One region of the Azospirillum sp. B2RO_4 genome, then DNA from elsewhere that is predicted to be linked to it. Evidence: predicted binding sites of a transcription regulator. Region 1 holds the regulator's gene; each other region holds the start of a gene.
The links. The regulator PhoB, encoded in region 1, activates phosphate uptake and scavenging genes when phosphate is short. The targets are predictions, from matches to a motif close to TNTCATAAAACTGTCA.
Positions count from the first base shown of each region.

Region 2: a site for PhoB is predicted at 2,612-2,627, ahead of PWS46_RS02660 (HesB/IscA family protein). Genes of this name have one in related genera too.
Region 3: a site for PhoB is predicted at 3,284-3,299, ahead of ugpB (sn-glycerol-3-phosphate ABC transporter substrate-binding protein UgpB). Genes of this name have one in related genera too.

Region 1 covers NZ_CP118485.1:2,757,691-2,764,262, reverse strand. The annotation lists gene PWS46_RS13305 (ABC transporter permease) at 148-2,673, shown strand; gene PWS46_RS13300 (Bax inhibitor-1/YccA family protein) at 2,820-3,545, shown strand; gene PWS46_RS13295 (SAM hydrolase/SAM-dependent halogenase family protein) at 3,647-4,375, opposite strand; gene phoB (phosphate regulon transcriptional regulator PhoB) at 4,540-5,244, opposite strand; gene pstB (phosphate ABC transporter ATP-binding protein PstB) at 5,340-6,086, opposite strand; gene pstA (phosphate ABC transporter permease PstA) at 6,202-6,572, opposite strand, start outside.
Region 2 covers NZ_CP118485.1:571,397-577,968, reverse strand. The annotation lists gene PWS46_RS02675 (TetR/AcrR family transcriptional regulator) at 1-594, opposite strand, end outside; gene PWS46_RS02670 (alkene reductase) at 741-1,856, shown strand; gene PWS46_RS02665 (hypothetical protein) at 1,976-2,488, opposite strand; gene PWS46_RS02660 (HesB/IscA family protein) at 2,800-3,195, shown strand; gene nifU (Fe-S cluster assembly protein NifU) at 3,253-4,176, shown strand; gene nifS (cysteine desulfurase NifS) at 4,192-5,412, shown strand; gene nifV (homocitrate synthase) at 5,561-6,572, shown strand, end outside.
Region 3 covers NZ_CP118485.1:584,378-590,949, reverse strand. The annotation lists gene ugpE (sn-glycerol-3-phosphate ABC transporter permease UgpE) at 1-605, opposite strand, end outside; gene ugpA (sn-glycerol-3-phosphate ABC transporter permease UgpA) at 602-1,486, opposite strand; gene ugpB (sn-glycerol-3-phosphate ABC transporter substrate-binding protein UgpB) at 1,702-3,057, opposite strand; gene PWS46_RS02710 (ATP-binding protein) at 3,354-4,934, opposite strand; gene PWS46_RS02705 (M48 family metallopeptidase) at 5,205-5,963, shown strand; gene PWS46_RS02700 (bifunctional diguanylate cyclase/phosphodiesterase) at 5,989-6,572, opposite strand, start outside.

The DNA.
Region 1 (6,572 bases):
GGGTCGGGGTGAGGGGGACGCACAGCGTGGCGTGGCTCGGCGCGCAATGCGCTTTTCACCAGAATACTCCTCGCCACGCGTCCCCCTCACCCTAACCCTCTCCCCGGGGGGGAGAGGGGACGAGTGCGGGTGTGAGGGGGCCGCAAGATGACCAACCTCACCCTCGCGCTCCGCCTTGCCCGGCGGGAGCTGCGCACCGGCCTGAAGGGCTTCTGGGTCTTCCTCGCCTGCCTCGCGCTGGGGGTGGCGGCCATTGCGTCGGTGCAGTCGGTGTCGAGCGGGCTGCTCGACGGGCTGGCGAGCGACGGGCGGTCGATCCTGGGCGGTGACGTCGCGTTGCGGCAACTCTATAGCCCGCCGTCCGGCGACCAGATGGCCGCCCTGAAAGCCGATGGCCGGGTGTCGACCTCCGCCGAGATGCGGGCGATGGCCCGCGCCGGCGACGAGACGCGCTCCTCCCTGGTCGAGTTGAAGGCGGTGGACGACCTCTATCCGCTCTACGGCACCGTCACGCTGGAGGGCGGCGGCGACCTGCAGGACGCGCTGGCGCAGAAGAACGGCCGCTGGGGTGCGGTGGTCGAGGCCAGCCTGACCGACCGGCTGGGGGTGAAGCCCGGCGACACCATCCGCGTCGGCGAAGGCGTCTACCGCGTCGCCGCCGTGCTGGACCGCGAGCCGGACCGCGCGTCCTCCAACGCCTTCTCGTTGGGGCCGCGCCTGATGGTGGCGCTGCCGTCGCTGCAGGGCACCGGGTTGCTGCAACCGGGCAGCCTCACCTGGTGGAGCGCCAAGGTGGCGCTGCCGCCGCAGACCGACCTGAAGGCGTGGCAGGAGACCCTTCGCGCCCGCTTTCCCGATGCGCCCTGGCGGATGCGCGACTACACCAACGCCTCGCCGCAGATCGAACGCTTCATCGACCGCATGACGCTGTTCCTGACGCTGGTCGGGCTGACCGCGCTGCTGGTCGGCGGCGTCGGGGTGGGCAACGCGGTGCGCAGCCATCTGGACTCGCGCGCCCGCACCATCGCCATGATGAAGTGCATCGGCGCGCCCGGCGCGCTGGTGTTCCAGCTCTATCTGGCGCAGATCCTGGCGCTCGCGCTGCTGGGCATCGTCATCGGGCTGGCGCTGGGCGCGGTGGCGCCGCTGGCGCTGGGCCGGCTGCTCGACGGCGTGCTGCCGGTGTCGGCCCACATCGGCGTCTATCCGGGGGCTTTGGCGCTCGCCGCGCTCTATGGCCTGCTGACGGCGCTGACCTTCTCGCTGTGGCCGCTCGGCCGGGCGCGCGAGGTGCCGGCGGGCGCCCTGTTCCGCGACGTCATCGCCCCGGCCGGCGGGCGGCCGCGCACGCCCTATACCGCCGCCATGATCCTGTCGGCCCTGGCGCTCGCCGGGCTGGCGGTGCTGACGGCGCACAACAGGCTGTTCGCGCTGTGGTTCGTCGGCGGCTCCGTCGCCACCTTCCTCGCCTTCCGCGCCGCGGCGGCGCTGGTCACCTGGGGAGCGAAGCGGGTGGGCCGCGTCCGGCGCCCCGGTCTCCGGCTGGCGCTCGCCAACCTGCACCGGCCGGGCAACCCGACGGCGGCGGTGGTGCTGTCGCTGGGGCTGGGATTGACGGTGCTGGTCGCCATCGCGCTGATCCAGGGCAACTTCTCCCGCCGGGTGTCGGAGACGATCCCGCAGGACGCCCCCGCCTTCTTCTTCGTCGACATCCAGCGCGACCAGTTCGATCCCCTGCGCGACCTCGTCACCGCCGTTCCCGGCACCAGCGCCTTCGAGGCGGTGCCGAGCCTGCGCGGCCGGATCGAGCGGGTGAACGGGCAGGAGGCCGAAAAGGCGCTGGTCAATCCGGAGCAAGCCTGGATCCTGGCCGGCGACCGCGGCATCACCTATTCCGCGACGGTGCCGAAGCATTCCACCGTCACCGCCGGCAGCTGGTGGCCGCAGGATTATGCCGGACCGCCGCTGATCTCCATCCACCAGAGCGTGGCCGAGGCCTTCGGCATCGGTCCCGGCGCCACCCTGACCATCAACATCCTGGGCCGCAGCATCGAGGCGAAGGTCGCCAACGTGCGCTCCGCCGATTTCAGCAGCATGGCGATCAACTTCACCATGGTCTTCGCCCCCGGCACGCTGGAAGGCGCGCCGCAGACCTGGGTCGCCACCGTCCGCGCCACGCCGGACGCCGAGACGCAGGTGCAGCGCGCCGTGCTGCAACGCTTTCCCAACATCACCTTGGTGCGGGTCAAGGACGCGCTGGACACGGTGTCGGAGATGCTGGGCCATATCGGCACCGCGGTGCGCATCGTCGCCGGCATCACGCTGGCCGCCGGCACGCTGGTTCTGGCCGGCGCGGTCGCCGCCGGGCATCGCCGCCGGGTCTATGATGCGGTGGTGCTGAAGGTGCTTGGGGCGACGCGCGGCGACGTGCTGCGCGCCTTCCTGCTGGAATATGGGTTGCTCGGCCTGCTGACCGCGCTCATCGCCGGTGTCATCGGCACGCTGACCGCCTGGGCGGTGCTGACGTTCCTCATGCATTGGGAATGGAGCTTCCTGCCGTCGGCGGTCGTCACCACCGCATTGCTGAGCACGGCGATCACGCTCGCTTTCGGGTTCTATGGTACTTGGCGGGCTTTGGGCCAGCCTTCGGCACCATTGCTTCGGAACGAATGATTCGCGCGTCAGAAAGCCGCAGGAAAAACGAATCGTGAAAGCTTTTTCATCTAGAAAAAGCGCTGTCGATTCCTATTGAACCGCATGGCGGACTCGCCAATATGTCCTGCGACGGGATCACCCAATTCCACCGAGGAAACCAAACCATGGCAGACCCGACCTATAACCGCTTCGCGACCGCAGGCCGCGCGACAGATCGGGGATACTTCGACGAAGGCCTGCGGCAGCACATGCTGCGCGTGTACAACTACATGGGTGCCGGCCTGATCCTGACGGGTCTGGTCGCCGCGCTCGTGTCGTCCAGCCCGGCCATGCTCCAGGCCATCTTCGGCACGCCGCTGAAGTGGGTGGTGATGCTGGCCCCGCTGGCCTTCGTCATGGTGCTGTCCTTCGGCATCCAGCGCCTGTCCTTCGCATCGGCACAGATGATCTTCTGGGCCTATTGCGGTGCCATGGGCCTGTCGATGTCGGCCATCTTCCTGGTCTTCACCGGGGCGTCGATCGCGCTGACCTTCTTCGTCACCGCCGCCACCTTCCTGGCGATGAGCCTGTACGGCTACACCACGAAGGCCGACCTGTCGAAGATGGGGTCCTTCCTGATGATGGGCGTCATCGGCCTGGTGATCGCCGGCCTGGCGAACATCTTCTTCCAGTCGCCGGCCCTGCACTTCGCGATCTCCGCCATCGGCGTGCTGATCTTCACCGGTCTGACCGCCTATGACACCCAGTCGATCAAGGAAAGCTACGCCGAGGGCTACGATCACGAGAGCACCGGCAAGCTGGCCCTGATGGGCGCCCTGACGCTCTACCTGGACTTCATCAATCTGTTCCAGTTCCTGCTGCAGTTCCTGGGCCAGCGCAACAACGACTGACCCCCGAGACGCCTGATCGGACAAGCATCGGACCAGGGCATCGGATCAAGCAACAGCCGCCCGGAAGCACCCGCTTCCGGGCGGTTTTCTTTTGGGCTTCTTCAGGTTTCCACAGTCACCGGGTCGCCGACCGCCAGCCCCAGCACCCGGTCGGCCCGCCCGCGGTTGACGGCGATCTCCGCCAGCCCGTTGGAATTCTCGTACCACAGTGGCTGTCCCGGCCCGACGGCACCGAAGGTGCGCGCTCGGGCGATGCGGGTTCCGGCGGCGATCAGCACCGCGTCGGCGGGCAGGGTGGATGCCCGCAGGCCGGTCATGGCGTTGCCGTAGACATCGACATAGACGATGCGCGGCAGCTCGTCCGGCCAGCCCGGCCGGTCGATGGCGGAGGCGGGAAGGGGGCTGCGCTCGACAGGACGGCCGGTGGCGAGGCTCGCAGCGACGGGAGCGAACAGGTCGCGGCCATGGAAGCTGGCGGACAGGTTGTCCGGGATCCAGTCGATTTTCCAGGCGTTTAGCGACGTTGCGCGGCGGGCGATCAGGGCGAACAGGCCGTTGTCGGGGCCGACGAACCAGCGCCCGTCGGCTTCCACCATCACCGGCCGCCGCTCGGTGCCGACGCCGGGATCGACGACGCTGAGGAAGACGCTGCCGGCGGGGAAGGCCGGGGCGTAGGCGGCCAGCAGATAGGCCGAAAGCTGCGGGTCGAAGGCCGGGGCGTCGGCGAACAGGTCGATGGCGGGGACGGTGGGTGCCTGTTGCGCCAACACCGCCTTCATCTGGCCGGTATAGGGGCCGGAGAGGCCGAAGTCGGTGAAGAGCAGGATCATGACGGGCAATCTCACCAGTGCCGCTGCGTTAGACCCCCACCCTAACCCTCCCCCGCTGGGCGGGGGAGGGGACAAGTGCATGTTTGGGAGAGCGGCGGCAGTCCCTCCCCCGCCCAGCGGGGGAGGATAGGTGGGGGTCTAACCTTGCATGCCCAACCTTCCCCTCACACCGACTTCGTATCCAGCGCGTAGCCCGCCGACCGCACGGTGCGGATCAGGTCCAGCTCGTCCTCTTCGTTCATCGCCTTGCGCAGGCGGCGGATGTGTACGTCGACCGTACGCGGCTCGACGTACACGTCATGGCCCCACACCAGATCGAGCAGCTGTTCGCGCGAGAAGACGCGGCCGGGATGCTGCATGAAGTGGCGCAGCAGGCGGAATTCGGTGGGCCCCAGATGTACGTCCCGGCTGTTGCGGCGTACGCGGTGGGCCGCCAGATCCATCGTCACGTCGGCGAAGGTCAGCACCTCGTCGGTCATGCCGGGGGAGGCGCGGCGCAGCACGGCGCGCATGCGGGCAACCAGCTCGGTGGGGGAGAAGGGCTTGGTGATGTAGTCGTCGGCGCCGGAATTCAGGCCGCGCACCCGGTCGCCCTCCTCGCCGCGGGCGGTCAGCATGATGATCGGGATGTCGCGGGTCTTGGCGTTGCGGCGCAGCTGGCGGCAGACCTCCAGCCCGCTCATCAGCGGCAGCATCCAGTCGAGCAGCACGATGTGCGGCGTCTGTTCGCCGGCGGCCAGCAGGGCCTCCTCGCCGTCGCTGGCGGTGGCGACGCGGAAGCCTTCCTTTTCCAGGTTGTACTTCAGCAGCGTCAGGATGTCGGCCTCGTCCTCGACGATCAGGACGAGCGGCTTGAGGGCCGCGTTCATGGTGGCTCCGTTCACAGCGCGCGTCTCGACGTTAACCGGCATGGCACAGCCTTTTCAACACAGGAGGGAAGGGGGGCGGGCATAGGGACAGCGGCTCAGCCATAGCGGCCGGTGATGTAGCCCTGGGTGCGCTCGTCGCGCGGGTTGGTGAAGATTTCCTCGGTGTCGTCGCACTCCACCATCTCGCCGAGATGGAAGAAGGCGGTGCGCTGCGACACGCGGGCGGCCTGCTGCATGTTGTGGGTGACGATGACGATGGTGTAGTTGGCCCGCAGCTCGTCGATCAGTTCCTCGATATGGGCGGTCGCGATGGGGTCGAGCGCCGAGCAGGGCTCGTCCATCAGGATCACCTCGGGGCTGACGGCGATGGCCCGGGCGATGCACAGCCGCTGCTGCTGGCCGCCGGACAGGCTGGTGCCGGGTTCGCGCAGGCGGTCCTTGACCTCCGCCCACAGGCCGGCGCGCTTCAGCGAGGTCTGCACCACCTCGTCCAGCTCGTCCCGTCCGGACGCGAGGCCATGGATGCGCGGGCCGTAGGCGACGTTGTCGTAGATCGACTTGGGGAAGGGGTTCGGTTTCTGGAACACCATGCCGACGCGGGCGCGCAGCTGAACCGCATCGACCGCCTTGCCATAGACGTCCTCGCCGTCCAGCGCGATCCGCCCCTCGACCCGGCAGCCCTCGACGGTGTCGTTCATCCGGTTCAGGCAGCGCAGGAAGGTCGACTTGCCGCAGCCGGACGGGCCGATCAGCGCCAGCACCCGGTTTTCCTGGATGTCGAGGTCGATGCCCTTCAACGCCTGCTTGGCGCCATAGAACACCTTCACCCCGCGGGCGGTCATCTTGGCGGGCAGGGCGGTGGCGGACGCCCGGTCCGGCTGCCGGTCGCCACGGGACCGCAGCTTCAGCGGGCTCGGGATGCCGCTTTTCATGCTGCCTGGAATGCTCATGGGGCGCTCACCACCGTCTCTCGAAAATCTTGCGCAGGATCACGGCCGCCCCGTTCAGCAGGATCAGGACGCCGAGCAGGATCAGGATCGCCGCGGAGGTGCGCTCGGTGAAGGCACGTTCCGGGCTGTCGGCCCACATGTAGATCTGCACCGGCAGCACCGTGGCGCTGTCGGTCAGCCCGTGGGGGATGTCGACGATGAAGGCGACCATGCCGATCATCAGCAGCGGCGCCGTCTCGCCCAGGGCGCGGGCCATGCCGATGATGGTGCCGGTCAGGATGCCGGGCATCGCCAGTGGCAGCACATGGTGCAGCACCGTCTGCAGGGGAGAGGCGCCGATGCCCAGCGCCGCCTGGCGGATCGACGGCGGCACCGATT
Region 2 (6,572 bases), 730 kb from region 1:
GACCTGATCGAGGAAGCCCAGACCGAAGCTGAGCGTCGCGATGCCGGCCGCCACATTGGCGAGGTCGGCGTCGGCGGCGATGGCGCCCCGCGCGCGGAAGCCTTCCAGCCGTCTCAGCAGACAAGGGATGCGGCTCTGCGACAGGGTGCGGGCCATCTCGTCCGCCACCGCCTGATCGACCAGGGCACGGGCCAGCACGACGCGGGTGAAGTCGCGGCATTTCCAGCTGTGCTTCAACTGGGCGTGCAGGAAACGGGCGAGATCGGTTTCCAGATCCTCGTGCGGCGGCGGCAGGTCGCAGCCGCCCGATTCCTCGCGCCAGTAGCGCTCCACCACCGCCAGCAGCAGACCGCTCTTTCCTGAGAAATAGCGCTGGATCAGCTGTTCGTTGACGCCGGCCCGGCCCGCGATCTCGCGCGTCGTCGCCGCATCGAATCCGCGTTCGGCGAACACCAGCTTGGCGGCGTCGAGCAGCGCGCCCTCGGTCGCGGCGCGGTCGCGCTTGCGCGCCCCGCCTTCGCAGGCGCCCTCGGTGCCGTTGCCGGGGCAACAGCCGTCATCGTCCTTGCTGGTGGCGTCCTTGCTTGCGTCCAAAACCCGTCCCTCTCCGGTGCGTCCCGTCGGCTTCATAATAAGTATGCAGATACATACTTGACAAGCGGCGGGCTCTGGTTCAAGTATGTACTCACATACATACAAACCGATTTGCCCGACAGGGGCCAAGAGGGGGTAGTCCCGCCATGCCGCAAAGCACTGCAAAGCCTGATCTGTTCACCCCGTTGCGCCTCGGCGCCATCGAGTTGCCGAACCGCGTCGTCATGGCACCGATGACCCGCAGCCGCGCCGGCGAGGGCAACTGCCCGACCGCGCTCACCGCCGAATATTATGCGCAGCGCGCCTCGGCCGGCCTGATCATCACCGAGGCGACGCAGGTCTGCGACACCGCCCAGGGCTATCCCAACACCCCGGGCATCCACACCGACGCCCAGACGCTGGCCTGGCGCGCGGTGGCGGACGCCGTGCATGACGCCGGCGGGCGGATCGTCACCCAGCTCTGGCATGTCGGCCGCATCTCCCACCAGCGCTTCCAGCCGAACGGCGCCGCCCCGGTCGCGCCGTCGGCCATCGCGGCGAAGGGCCAGCTCTACACCGGCGCCGGCATGGAACCCTTCCCGGTGCCGCGCACCCTGGAGACCGCCGAGATCCCGGCCCTGGTCCGCCACTTCGCCGATGCGGCCAAGCGCGCGGTGTTCGATGCCGGCCTGGACGGCGTCGAGATCCACGCGGCCAACGGCTATCTGATCGACCAGTTCCTGCGCGACGGCACCAACACCCGCACCGACCAGTATGGCGGGACGGTGGAGAACCGCTGCCGCTTCCTGCTGGAGATCCTGGAGGCCACGGCCCATGCCGTCGGCGCCGACCGCATCGGTGTCCGCCTGTCGCCGACCGGCGTGTTCAACGACATGAAGGACAGCGACCCGCTGCCGCATTTCCTGGCGGTCACCAAGGCGCTGAACCCCTTCAACCTCGCCTATCTGCATGTGATCGAGGGGCGGCCCGGCCACCATATGGCTCCGCCGGAAGGCGCGCCGCATGTGGCGTCCGCCCTGCGCGCCGCCTTCAAGGGACCGTTCATCCTGAATGGCGGCTACAGCCGGACCGACGCCGACACCGCCCTGGCGAACGGCGAGGCCGACGCGGTCAGCTTCGGCGAGGCCTTCATCTCCAACCCGGACCTGCCCGTGCGCTTCCGTGCCGATGCGCCGCTGGCCGAACCGGATCGCACCACCTATTACGGCGGCGACGCCAAGGGCTACACCGACTATCCGGCCCTGGAATCCGTCGCCGCCTGACCGGATTGCGGTCCCACCACCCCGGCTGGACCGCAATTGCTCTCGATATTGAGAGCGCGTCGTGAGACGCAAATCCCCGCTGCCCCCGGCCCGGTTCCCCCCTGGGCCGGGGGCCTTTTTTATGCAGTTCCACCCTCACCATCGAGCCCACGGGCCAGTGCGGCGATGGTGCCGTAGCCGACCTGATCGGCCGGGTCGATCTCCGCCATCTTGGCGAGGATCGCCAGCGCCCTGTCGCGGTTGTGGCGGCGCAGTTCGATGAAGGCCAGCGCCTTCATGGTGAACAGGAAGAAGCGCGCCGGCCCGGCCGCCGTCCAGTCGGTGGAGCCCACAGTCAGCTGCGACCAGTCGGCCGGAAAGCCGCCCTGCAAGGCCGCGGCATCCAGCCCGATGCGGGCCACCCGCTCCGCCTCGCCCAGCTTCTTGCGGTTGAAGTAGAATTTGTAGAGCGCGTAGAAGACCGGCAGCACCCGCGGCCCCTTGCGGTGAGCCTCCCACAAAAGCGCCTCGCAGGCGTCGGGCACATCGCGGGCCTTCACCGCCTCCTGCAGCAGTTCGTCGATCTGTTCGGGCACGTCGCCGAAGGCCATGCGGCCGTTCGACATCCGGAGTTCGATCGGTTCGTCGCTCATCGCTTCCCTCGCCTGTATTTCCTGCTGACGCAATCAATCATCCGACGCACCGACGACGTCCCATGGTACGCGCGCGGGCACGGGGAAAGACCATAGAATTTTTGTGCGGCGAAGTGTCGCGGCTGTCGCAAAAGCGACACGCGTCAAACCCGACAAAAACGTTGGAAGACGAAACATTGTCGGACTCTCGCCACGCCATTTCGGCCCAACAATCAAGAAAAATCAATACCTTACCTGTTTGGCACGACCCTTGCTCTACTTCCCGTCAGATCGGCCGGCACCCCCGGCAACGCGGCTTGAGGAGGCGGGACATGGTGACTCTGACGGATGCGGCGGTTTCCACGCTGGAGCAGGTGCTGGCGAAGTCCGGTGGCACTGCGGCCGGCTTGCGGATCGCGGTCACCGACGGCGGCTGCGCCGGCCTGAAATACCAGATGGGCCTGGAGGCGGCGGCCGGCGACGACGATGCGGTGCTCAGCTTCGGCCCGGTCACCATCTTCGTCGACGCCAACAGCCAGCCCTTCCTCAGCGGCGTGGTGGTCGATTTCGTCGAGGGCATCGAAGGCTCCGGCTTCAAGTTCGACAACCCGAACGCGACAAGCAGCTGCGGCTGCGGCAAGTCCTTCTCGGCCGGTGAAGGCGGTGGCGGCTCCTGCTCGACCTCCTCGTCCAGCTGCGGGTCGTCGGCTCCCTACTCCACCCACTGATCCCGCCCCCGGACACTCTTCCCCTAGGCGCGCACCCCACGGAAAGGCAGCAGCGACATGTGGAACTACACCGACAAGGTCAAGGAACACTTCTTCAACCCGAAGAACTCCGGTGTCCTGGACACGGCCAATGCGGTCGGCGAGGTCGGCTCCATCACCTGCGGCGACGCGCTGCGTCTGATGCTGAAGGTCGATCCCGACACCCAGATCATCCAGGACGCGAAGTTCCAGACCTTCGGCTGCGGCTCGGCCATCGCCTCAAGCTCCGCCCTGACCGAGATGATCATCGGCAAGACGGTGGACGAGGCGCTGACCCTGACCAACCGCGACATCGCCGAGTATCTGGGCGGCCTGCCGCCGGAGAAGATGCATTGCTCCGTCATGGGGGCAGAGGCGCTGCGCGCCGCCATCGCCAACTACAAGGGCGAGGCGTGGGAAGACGACCATGAGGAAGGCGAGCTGGTCTGCAAATGCTTCGGCATTGACGCCGCCATGATCGAGCGCGCGGTGACCGTCAACGGCCTGACCTCGCTGGAGGAAGTCACCCACTACACCAAGGCCGGCGGCTCCTGCCAGACCTGCCACGAGAAGATCGAGGAGGTGCTGGAAGAGGTGCTGGCGAAGACCGGCGCCCTGAAGCCCGCCAAGAAGCACACCCCTGGCACCGTCGGGCTGGACGCCATCAAGCCGCTGGAACCCAAGGCCGAACCGGCCGTGGCGCCCAAGCTGACCAATGTCCAGCGCATGCAGGCCATCATGGCCGCCATCGAGGAGATGCGCCCGCAGATCCAACGCGACGGCGGCGACGTGGAACTGGTCGACATCGACGGCAAGGACATCTATGTGCGGCTCACCGGCGCCTGTTCCGGCTGTTCGCAGTCGGCGGGCACGATGATGGGCGTGCAGATGAAGCTGGTCGAGAAGCTCGGCGAGTTCGTGCGGGTCAAGCCCGCGTCCCTCATGCCGGCCCATGCGGGCTAAGGGGAGCACCAAGCCATGAGCCGCCAAACCATGAGCCAGGGCATCTATCTCGACAACAACGCCACCACCCGCGTCGATCCGGAAGTGCTGCAGGAGATGCTGCCGCTCTTCACCGAGCATTTCGGCAACCCGTCCTCGATGCACGGCTTCGGCGCCGCGGTCGGCGGCAAGATCGAATGGGCGCGCAAGCAGGTCCAGGCACTGCTGGGTGCCGCCCATGACAGCGAGATCGTCTTCACCTCCGGCGGGACGGAGAGCGACAACACCGCCATCCTGTCGGCGCTGGAGGCCTATCCGAAGAAGCGCGAGATCGTCACCAGCGTGGTCGAGCATCCCGGCGTGCTGGCGCTCTGCGAGTATCTGGAGAAGAAGCGCGGCTGCAAGGTCCACCGCATCCCGGTGGACAACAAGGGCAACCTCGACATCGAGGCCTACCGCGCAGCATTGTCCGATCAGGTCGCCATCGTCTCCATCATGTGGGCCAACAACGAAACCGGGACGATCTTCCCGGTGGAGGAACTGGCGCGCATGGCGAAGGAGGTCGGCGCCCTCTTCCACACCGACGCGGTGCAATCGGTCGGCAAGATCCCGATGAAGCTGGCCGACAGCGCCATCGACATGCTGTCGCTGTCCGGCCACAAGCTGCACGCCCCCAAGGGCATCGGCGCGCTGTACGTCAAGCGCGGCCTGCGCTATCGCCCGATGCTGCGCGGCGGCCATCAGGAACGCTCGCGCCGCGCCGGGACGGAGAATGCGCCGGGCATCGTCGGGCTGGGCGCCGCCGCCCAACTGGCGCTGGTCCATATGGGCGACGAGAACACACGGGTGAAGGCGCTGCGCGACAAGCTGGAACAGGCGATCCTGGCGGCGGTGCCGAGCTGCTTCGTCACCGGGAACCCGGACAACCGCCTGCCCAACACCTGCAACATCGCCTTCGAATATATCGAGGGCGAGGCGATCCTGCTGCTGCTGAACGAGGCCGGCATCGCCGCGTCGTCCGGCTCCGCCTGCACCTCCGGGTCGCTGGAGCCCAGCCACGTCATGCGCGCCATGGGCGTGCCCTACACCGCCGCCCACGGCGCCACCCGCTTCTCGCTGTCGCGCGATACGACGGAGGAGGAGATCGACCGGGTCATCGCCGTGGTGCCGGGCATCATCGCCAAGCTGCGCAGCCTGTCGCCCTATTGGCAGCAGGACGCCGGCAAGGCGAAGGAGTTCGCGCCCGTCTATTCGTAACGCTTCCGCGCGTTACACCGGAATCGCAGGCCGGGTCGATGGCCCGTCCCGGCACCCCGCCCGACGACACCCCGTCGGGGCGGGTCCCCGGCCCGGCCTGCGACACTTCTCATGGGGGCAGTTCTCCCCCCTCGCGCGAGGTGCCCCCATGCCCACCACCTTCGCCACCATCAACGACACCACGCTGCGCGACGGCGAGCAGACCGCAGGCGTCGCTTTCACGCTCGACGAGAAGATCGCCATCGCCAAGGCGCTCGACGCCGCCGGCGTGCCGGAACAGGAGATCGGCATCCCCGCCATGGGCGAGGAGGAGCGCGAGGGCATCCGCGCCGTGGCGTCGCTGGGGCTGAAGGGCCGGCTGATGGTGTGGTGCCGCATGCACGACACCGACCTGAAGGCGGCACTGTCCTGCAATGTCGGCTTCGTCAACCTGTCGATGCCGGTGTCCGACATCCACATCACGAAGAAGCTGAAGCGCAGCCGCGCCTGGGCGCTCGCCGAGATCGAGCGCAAGGTCAAACAGGCGCGCGACCATGGGCTGGAGGTCAGCGTCGGCGGCGAGGATTCCTCCCGCGCCGACATGGATTTCCTGATCGCCGCCGCCACGGTGGCGCAAGAGGCCGGCGCCCGCCGCTTCCGTTTCGCCGACACGCTGGGCGTGCTCGACCCTTTCCAGACGCGCGCCTGCATCGAACGGCTGCGCCGGGCCACCGACCTGGAGATCGAGATCCACGCCCATGACGATCTGGGCCTCGCCAACGCCAATTCGCTGGCCGCGGTGCTGGGCGGCGCCACCCATGTCAACACCACGGTGAACGGTCTTGGCGAGCGCGCCGGCAACGCGCCGCTGGAGGAGGTGGTGGTGTCGCTGAAACACCTCTACCACATCGACAGCGGCGTGGAGACGCGGTCGCTCGGCGCCATCAGCGATCTGGTGGAGCGGGCCTCCAACCGGCCGGTGGCGGTCAACAAGTCGATCGTCGGTTCCGCCGTCTTCACCCACGAGGCCGGCATCCATGTCGACGGCCTGCTGCGCGACCGCGCCACCTACCAGAATTTCGACCCGGCCGAGGTCGGGCGCGAGCACCGGATCGTGCTGGGCAAGCATTCCGGCACCGCGGCGGTGAAGCTGGCCTATGAACGGCTGGGCATCGCCTGCG
Region 3 (6,572 bases), 740 kb from region 1:
GCGATGTTGGTGCGCGAAAGCGGTAGGACCACGTCGATGAAGAAGCGCACCGGCCCGGCGCCGTCGATCTTCGCCGCTTCCAGCAGCTCGTCCGGGATCGTCAGGAAGAACTGGCGGAACAGCAGCGTCGCCGTGGCCGAGGCGATCAGCGGGATGGACAGCCCGGCATAGGTGTTGATCAGCCCCAGATCGGCGACGACCTTGTAGGTCGGGATGATCCGCACCTCCACCGGCAGCATCAGCGTGATGAAGATCAGCCAGAAGAAGGCCATGCGCAGCGGGAAGCGGAAGAAGGCCACCGCGTAGGCCGACAGGATGGAGATGGCGATCTTGCCCAGCGCGATGGACAGCGCCATCACCAGGCTGTTCAGCATCATGGTGCGGACGGGCGTGTAGACGGCACGGTCGCCCGCCTCGCCGACCCAGGCCTGGGCGTAGTTCGCCGCCCCCTCCCCGCCCGGCCACAGCGGCAGCCCGCCGCGGCCGATGGTGCCGGAATCCCAGGTGGAGCCGATCAGCGTCACATAGATCGGATAGGCGAAGATCAGCACGCCGACGATCAGGACGATGTGCGGCACCAGATCGATGAAACGGGTCTGCTTCATGAGTAATGGACCTTGCGCTCGACGAAGCGGAACTGCACCGCGGTCAGCGCGATGACGATCACCATCAGGATCACCGACTGGGCCGACGACCCGCCGAGGTCGTTGTTGACCACGCCGTCCTGATAGACGCGGAAGATCAGCGTCTCCGTCGCCTTGCCCGGCCCGCCCTGGGTCAGGGCATGGATGGTGCCGAAGGTCTCGAAGAAGGCGTAGACCATGTCGACCACCAGCAGGAAGAAGGTGGTCGGCGACAGCAGCGGGAAGGTGATGGTCCAGAACCGCCGCACCGGCCCGGCGCCATCGATGCTGGCCGCCTCCATCACCGAACGCGGGATCGCCTGCAGCCCGGCCAGGAAGAAGATGAAGTTGTAGGACACCTGCTTCCAACTGGCGGCGAGGATCACCATCAGCAGCGCCTGACCGCCGTTCAGCCGGTAATCCCAGTCATAGCCCATCGCCCGCAGCGCCCGGCCGAAGGACCCGATGTCGGGATTGAAGATGAACATCCACAGCACCGCCGCGACGGCCGGAGCCAGCGCATAGGGCCAGATCAGCAGCGTCTTGTAGGCGCCGGCGCCCTTGATCTTGGAATCGGCCAGCACCGCCAGCAGCAGCGCCAATCCCATCGCCAGCACCGTCACCGCGACGCTGAAGATCACCGTGGTCTGCAGCGTGTCGAGGTAGTTCGGATCGCTCAGCACATAGGTGAAATTCTCGAACCAGACGAACTCGCTGCGGATGCCGAAGGCGTCCTGCAGATGCACCGACTGCCAGACCGCCTGGGCGGCCGGCCAGATGAAAAACACCAGCGTCACCGCCACCTGCGGCGCAAGCAGCAGATAGGGCAACAGCCGGCTGTCGAAGGTGACGCGACGCTGCAAAGGATGGTCTTTCGTGGGTTAGGCGTGGTGTTTTGAGGCCCGATCCCCCCCTTCCCCCTCTCCCCCCCGGGGAGAGGGTCGGGGTGAGGGGGAGGCACGGGATGAATTGGGGGAAATGCGAAGCGTGCTTCACGAAACAGAAGCCACACCGCGCATCCCCCTCACCCTAACCCTCTCCCCGGGGGGGAGAGGGGATCCAAGGGTGCTTCTCCCAATCAGCCCTTGTTGGCGCGCTCGAAGTTGCGGAGCACGGCGTTGCCGCGCTTCACCGAGGCGTCCAAGGCCTGCTTGGCGTCCTGCTGACCCTGGAAGGCCTTCTCAAGCTCTTCCTGGATGATGTTGCGGATTTCCGGCAGGTTGCCCAGGCGCAGGCCCATGCTGTTCTCGGTGGTCGGCGTGCGGGTCAGCTGGGCGGCCGGGACGTCGGCGCCGGGGTTCTTCTCGTAATAGCCCTGGGACTTGGCCAGCTCGTAGCCCTTCATCGTCACCGGGACATAACCGGTGTCCATGTGCCACTTGGCGTCAACTTCCGGCCGGGCGAGGTAGCTGAAGAACTGCGACACCGCCTTGTATTCGGCCGGGGTACGCTTGGGCGCGGTCATCACCCAGAAGGCGGCGCCGCCGATGATGCTGTTCTTCGGGCCGTCCTTGGCGAACTCCGGCCAATAGGGCAGCGGGGCGGCGCCCCAGGCGAAGGTCGCCTCCTTCATGATGCGGCTGCGCAGGCCGGACGAACCGTGGATCATCGCGCATTCGCCCGACGGGAACAGGGCGTCCGGCTTGTTGTCGCGGCCGCCATACTTGAACAGCCCGTCCTTCTGCATGTCGATCAGGGTCTGGACATGCTTGACGTAAAGCGGGGCATTGATCTTCAGCTCGGCGTTCAGGCCGCCGAAGCCGTTCTGCTGGGTGGCGAAGGGCGTGTTGTGGATGGCGCCCAGCTGTTCGAACTGCGCCCACACCGGCCAGGAGGTGGTCAGCGGGCAGGTCGAGCCCGACGCCTTGAGCTTCTTCGTCGCCTCGATCATCTCCGGCCAGGTCGCCGGCGGCTTGTTGGGGTCGAGGCCGGCCTTCTTGAAGGCATCCTTGTTGTAGAACATGATGGTGGTGGAGCTGTTGAACGGCAGCGCCATCATCTTCCCGTCCTTGGACGAGTAGTAGCCCTTCACCGCCGGGATGTAGGCGTCGGGGTTGAAGGACGCCCCGGTCTCCTTCATCAGCTGATAGACCGGCTTCACCGCCGGGCCGGCGGCCATCATGGTGGCGGTCCCGACCTCGAACATCTGCACGATGTGCGGCGCGTTGCCGGCACGGAAGGCGGCGATGGCCGCCTGCATCGTCTCCGGATAGCTGCCCTTGTAGGAGGCGTTGACCTGGACCGCCTGCTGGCTGTCGTTGAAGTCCTTGACGATCTGCTCCAGTTGGCCGCCCAGCGGCTGCGGCAGGCCGTGCCAGAAATCGATCACCGTCTTCTGCTGCGCCAGCGCGGTGCCCGGCAGGGCGGCGGCGAACAGCAGCGCGCCGGTGGTGGCGGCGCCCGTCAGGAGGGCAAGCTTGCGGCGGGTCAACATGCGGTGGGTCTCCCTATCCCGGTATGGTTCGCGGTTGTCATGAGGGCAACGGGTTGCCGTCCCGCGACGCTTTCGTGAAGTTTTGGTGGCAGACGCATTCGGTGCCATAGGGGGCGGTGTGTGCGCTTGCGAAAAAGACCGGCTGTTTGATGATCGTTTTCGAAACTGTTTGGTTGCTCTAAGCGTCACACTGCGCACGCATACCGGGGTCTGTCAAGACGCCGCTTTACAGTTTTATGACGTGAAAACCACAGCGGTGGAATGTTGCGGAGCGAAAATGCGCGGGCGCGGAATGTCTAACGCGGCCAGGCGGCATCAGGCCGACGGACGGGCGGCAGGCTGCGGCTGAGCAGGCGGCGCAGGGCCGCCGGGTCGCAGGGCTTGTGGACCATGGGAAAGCCGCTGCGGTCGACGCTGCGCAGCCGGTCGGGATCGGTGTCGCCGGTGACGATGACGCCCGGCACCCGCCGGCCGCAGCGGGCGCGCACCGCCTGGATGGCGTCGATGCCGGTCTCCGGCCCCGACAGCCGCAGGTCGGACAGCACGAGGTCGGGAGTCGCGGCCCCACCGTCCAGCCCGGCACAGGCCTCGTCGATGCCGCGGGCGGGGATGACGGCATAGCCCCAGCCCTGCAACAGCAGCCCGATCCCCTCCAGTTGCATGGCATCATCCTCAATCACCAGCACCGTGCCGGCGACCGGGGAAGCGGCGGCGGAAGTGGACTGGCCGGTCGCCGGGTCCGGGTCGCCGTCGGTGGAGTCGTCACCCGAACGGTCGCCGTCGTTGCCGGCCAGCGGCACCTCCACCGCGAAGACGGAGCCCTTGCCGGGCTTGGAGCGCACGGTGATCGGATGCCCCAGCACCTCCGCCAGCCGCCGCACGATGGCGAGACCGAGTCCCAGCCCCTGCTTGCGGTCGCGTCCGGGATTGCCGAGCTGGTGGAAGTCCTCGAAGATCACGGCATGGTTGGACGGATCGATGCCGACGCCGGTGTCCCACACCTCGATGCGCAGGTTCGCACCGCGCCGCCGCGCCGCCAGCAGGATGCCGCCCGTCAGGGTGTAGCGCAGGGCGTTGGCCATGATCGGCCGCAGCAGCCGTTCCATCAGCACCGGATCGCTGGTCACCTGGGCGTCGAGCGGGTGGACGTTGAAGCGCAGCCCCTTGGCCTCCGCCTCCGGTCCGAACTCCTCCAGCATCTTGGCGAGCAGTTCGTCGACCGGGAAGGTCTGCGGGCTGGCGGTGACCAGCCCGGCTTCCAGCGCCGACACCTCCAACAGGGCGCGCAGCAGGGCCTCGCCGCCGATGATCGCCTGCTCCAGCTTGTTCGCCAGCTCGATGGAGGCCGGATCGGTCAGCCGGCCGCTCAGCAGATGGTGGAACAGGTGCATCGCCTGGAAGGGCTGGCGCAAATCGTGGCTGGCCGCGGACAGGAACTTGCCCTTGGCGGTGCGGGCGCGTTCGGCATCGGCGCGCGCCTGCGCGGTTTCCGCCCGCGCTTCGGCCAAGGCTGCCGCAGTTGCATCGGCGGCCAGCGCCACCGCGCGGGTCCGCCCGCCGGCATCCGCCACCGGGGTCAGCGCCAGTGCAGGCGGCAGGCCGGGGAGCGGGCCGGAGGTGCTGGCCGGCACGCCGGTCGCCATCACCTGCCGCCACAGCGCCTCGATGCCCTCGGCCGTTTCGGGCCGCAACCCGGCCTCCTCCAGCGTCCTCCCAACCACCGCGTCCGGCGGGCAGCCGAGAGCGTCGGCGAAGGCACGATTCGCCACCAGCACGCGCCCATCCTCGCCAAGCAGGGCCTGGGGCGAGCCGTTGGCCGACAGCAGGGCGTCCAACAGATCCTCGCGTGTCGGCGTTTGTCCTGGGATCAGAGGCATCGGCATGTACTCGGCAAGGCTACGGGGAAGACCAACAACAGGAAAACGGGCGGCATGACAGGCGATAAAAGGGAGGTCCACAGACCACCGCGTTACCTCTGCTTTATCTTGTGCTCCGATCGATCGTGTCAAATGTGACCTCAGTCCACCCCATGGCCTAAGTTCGTTCGAAAGCCGTAAGACTTAGATCAGAAGCCGCGCCGCTGCGCCATTCCGACAAAGGGCGGAGGACGCTTCCGCATCCGATGTCGGCCGCGCTATAAGACGCCCATGGTGCAACGCCGCCCCTCCCTCGCCCGTCGCCGCAAGCGATCCGCCGCCCGACCGCCGCAGCCGCCGCGGGCGCTGGAGATTTCCGGCCTGCCGATGCCGCTGGAGTTGCGGGAGAGCGCGCGCGCCACCCGCATGACCCTGCGCGTCGATCCCGGCCGCGGGCTGGTCCAGGTGGTGGTGCCGGTCGGCGTGTCGGAAACCGATGCCCGCCAGTTCGTCGGCCGGCATGACGGCTGGCTGCGGGCGCGGCTGGCGGCGATGCCGCCCTCCCTGCCCTTCGCCGACGGCGCCAGCGTGCCCTATCTCGGCGTCGAGCATGTCATCCGCCACGACCCTGCCCTGCGCGGCGCGACCCGGATCGAGGACGGCGCCCTGCTGGTCGGCGGCCAGCCGGAACACATCGCCCGCCGCATCCGCGATTTCCTGACCGCGGAGGCCAAGCGCGAACTGGCGGCCCGCGCCCGACTGAAGGCGGCGACCATCGGCGCCCGCGTCGCCGCCGTCACCATCCGCGACACCAAGAGCCGCTGGGGCAGCTGTTCGTCGACCGGCCGGCTGTCCTTCTCCTGGCGCCTGATCCTGACGCCGGAGCCGGTTCTGGATTATGTCGTCGGGCATGAGGTGGCGCATCTGCGCGAGATGAACCATTCCCCGCGCTTCTGGGCGCTGTGCGCCAGCCTGACCGACGGCACCGGCGTGGAATGGCCGCGGGCCTGGCTGAAGGCGAACGGGACAAGGCTGCTGCGCTACGGGTGACGGCAATACGGGTGGAGGCCACCCGCTAGTCCACCACCTCCGCCACCCGCAATTCGGACGCGGCGACATCGCTCCGGACGAACTCCAGGAAATCCTCGTAGGGCATCGGCCGGCCCAGCAGATAGCCCTGGCACTGGTCGCAGCCCATCCCGGCGAGGCAGTCGTACTGCTCCTCCGTCTCCACCCCTTCCGCCAGCGTCTGCATGCGCAAGGACCGGGCCATGCCGATGATCGCCTCGGCGATGGCGCCGCTGTCCGGGTCGTCGGCGCGCAGGCCGCTGACGAAGCTGCGGTCGATCTTCAGCTTGTCCACCCGGAAGCGCTTCAGATAGGCCAGCGAGGAATAGCCGGTGCCGAAATCGTCGATGGCGAGCGGCACGCCCATCTCGCGCAGTTGCGAGAAGGTTTCCGACACCACGTCGGACTCGTCCATCAGGACGCTTTCCGTAACCTCCAGCTCCAGCGCCGACGGCGGGATGCCGTAGGCGGACAGCCAGCCCGCCACCCGCTCCGCCAGTCCGGGGCGGCGCACCTGTACCGCCGACAGGTTGATGGCGATCAGCAGGTCGCGATGGCGCAGCAGTTCCGAAACCCGGCGGCAGGCCTCGC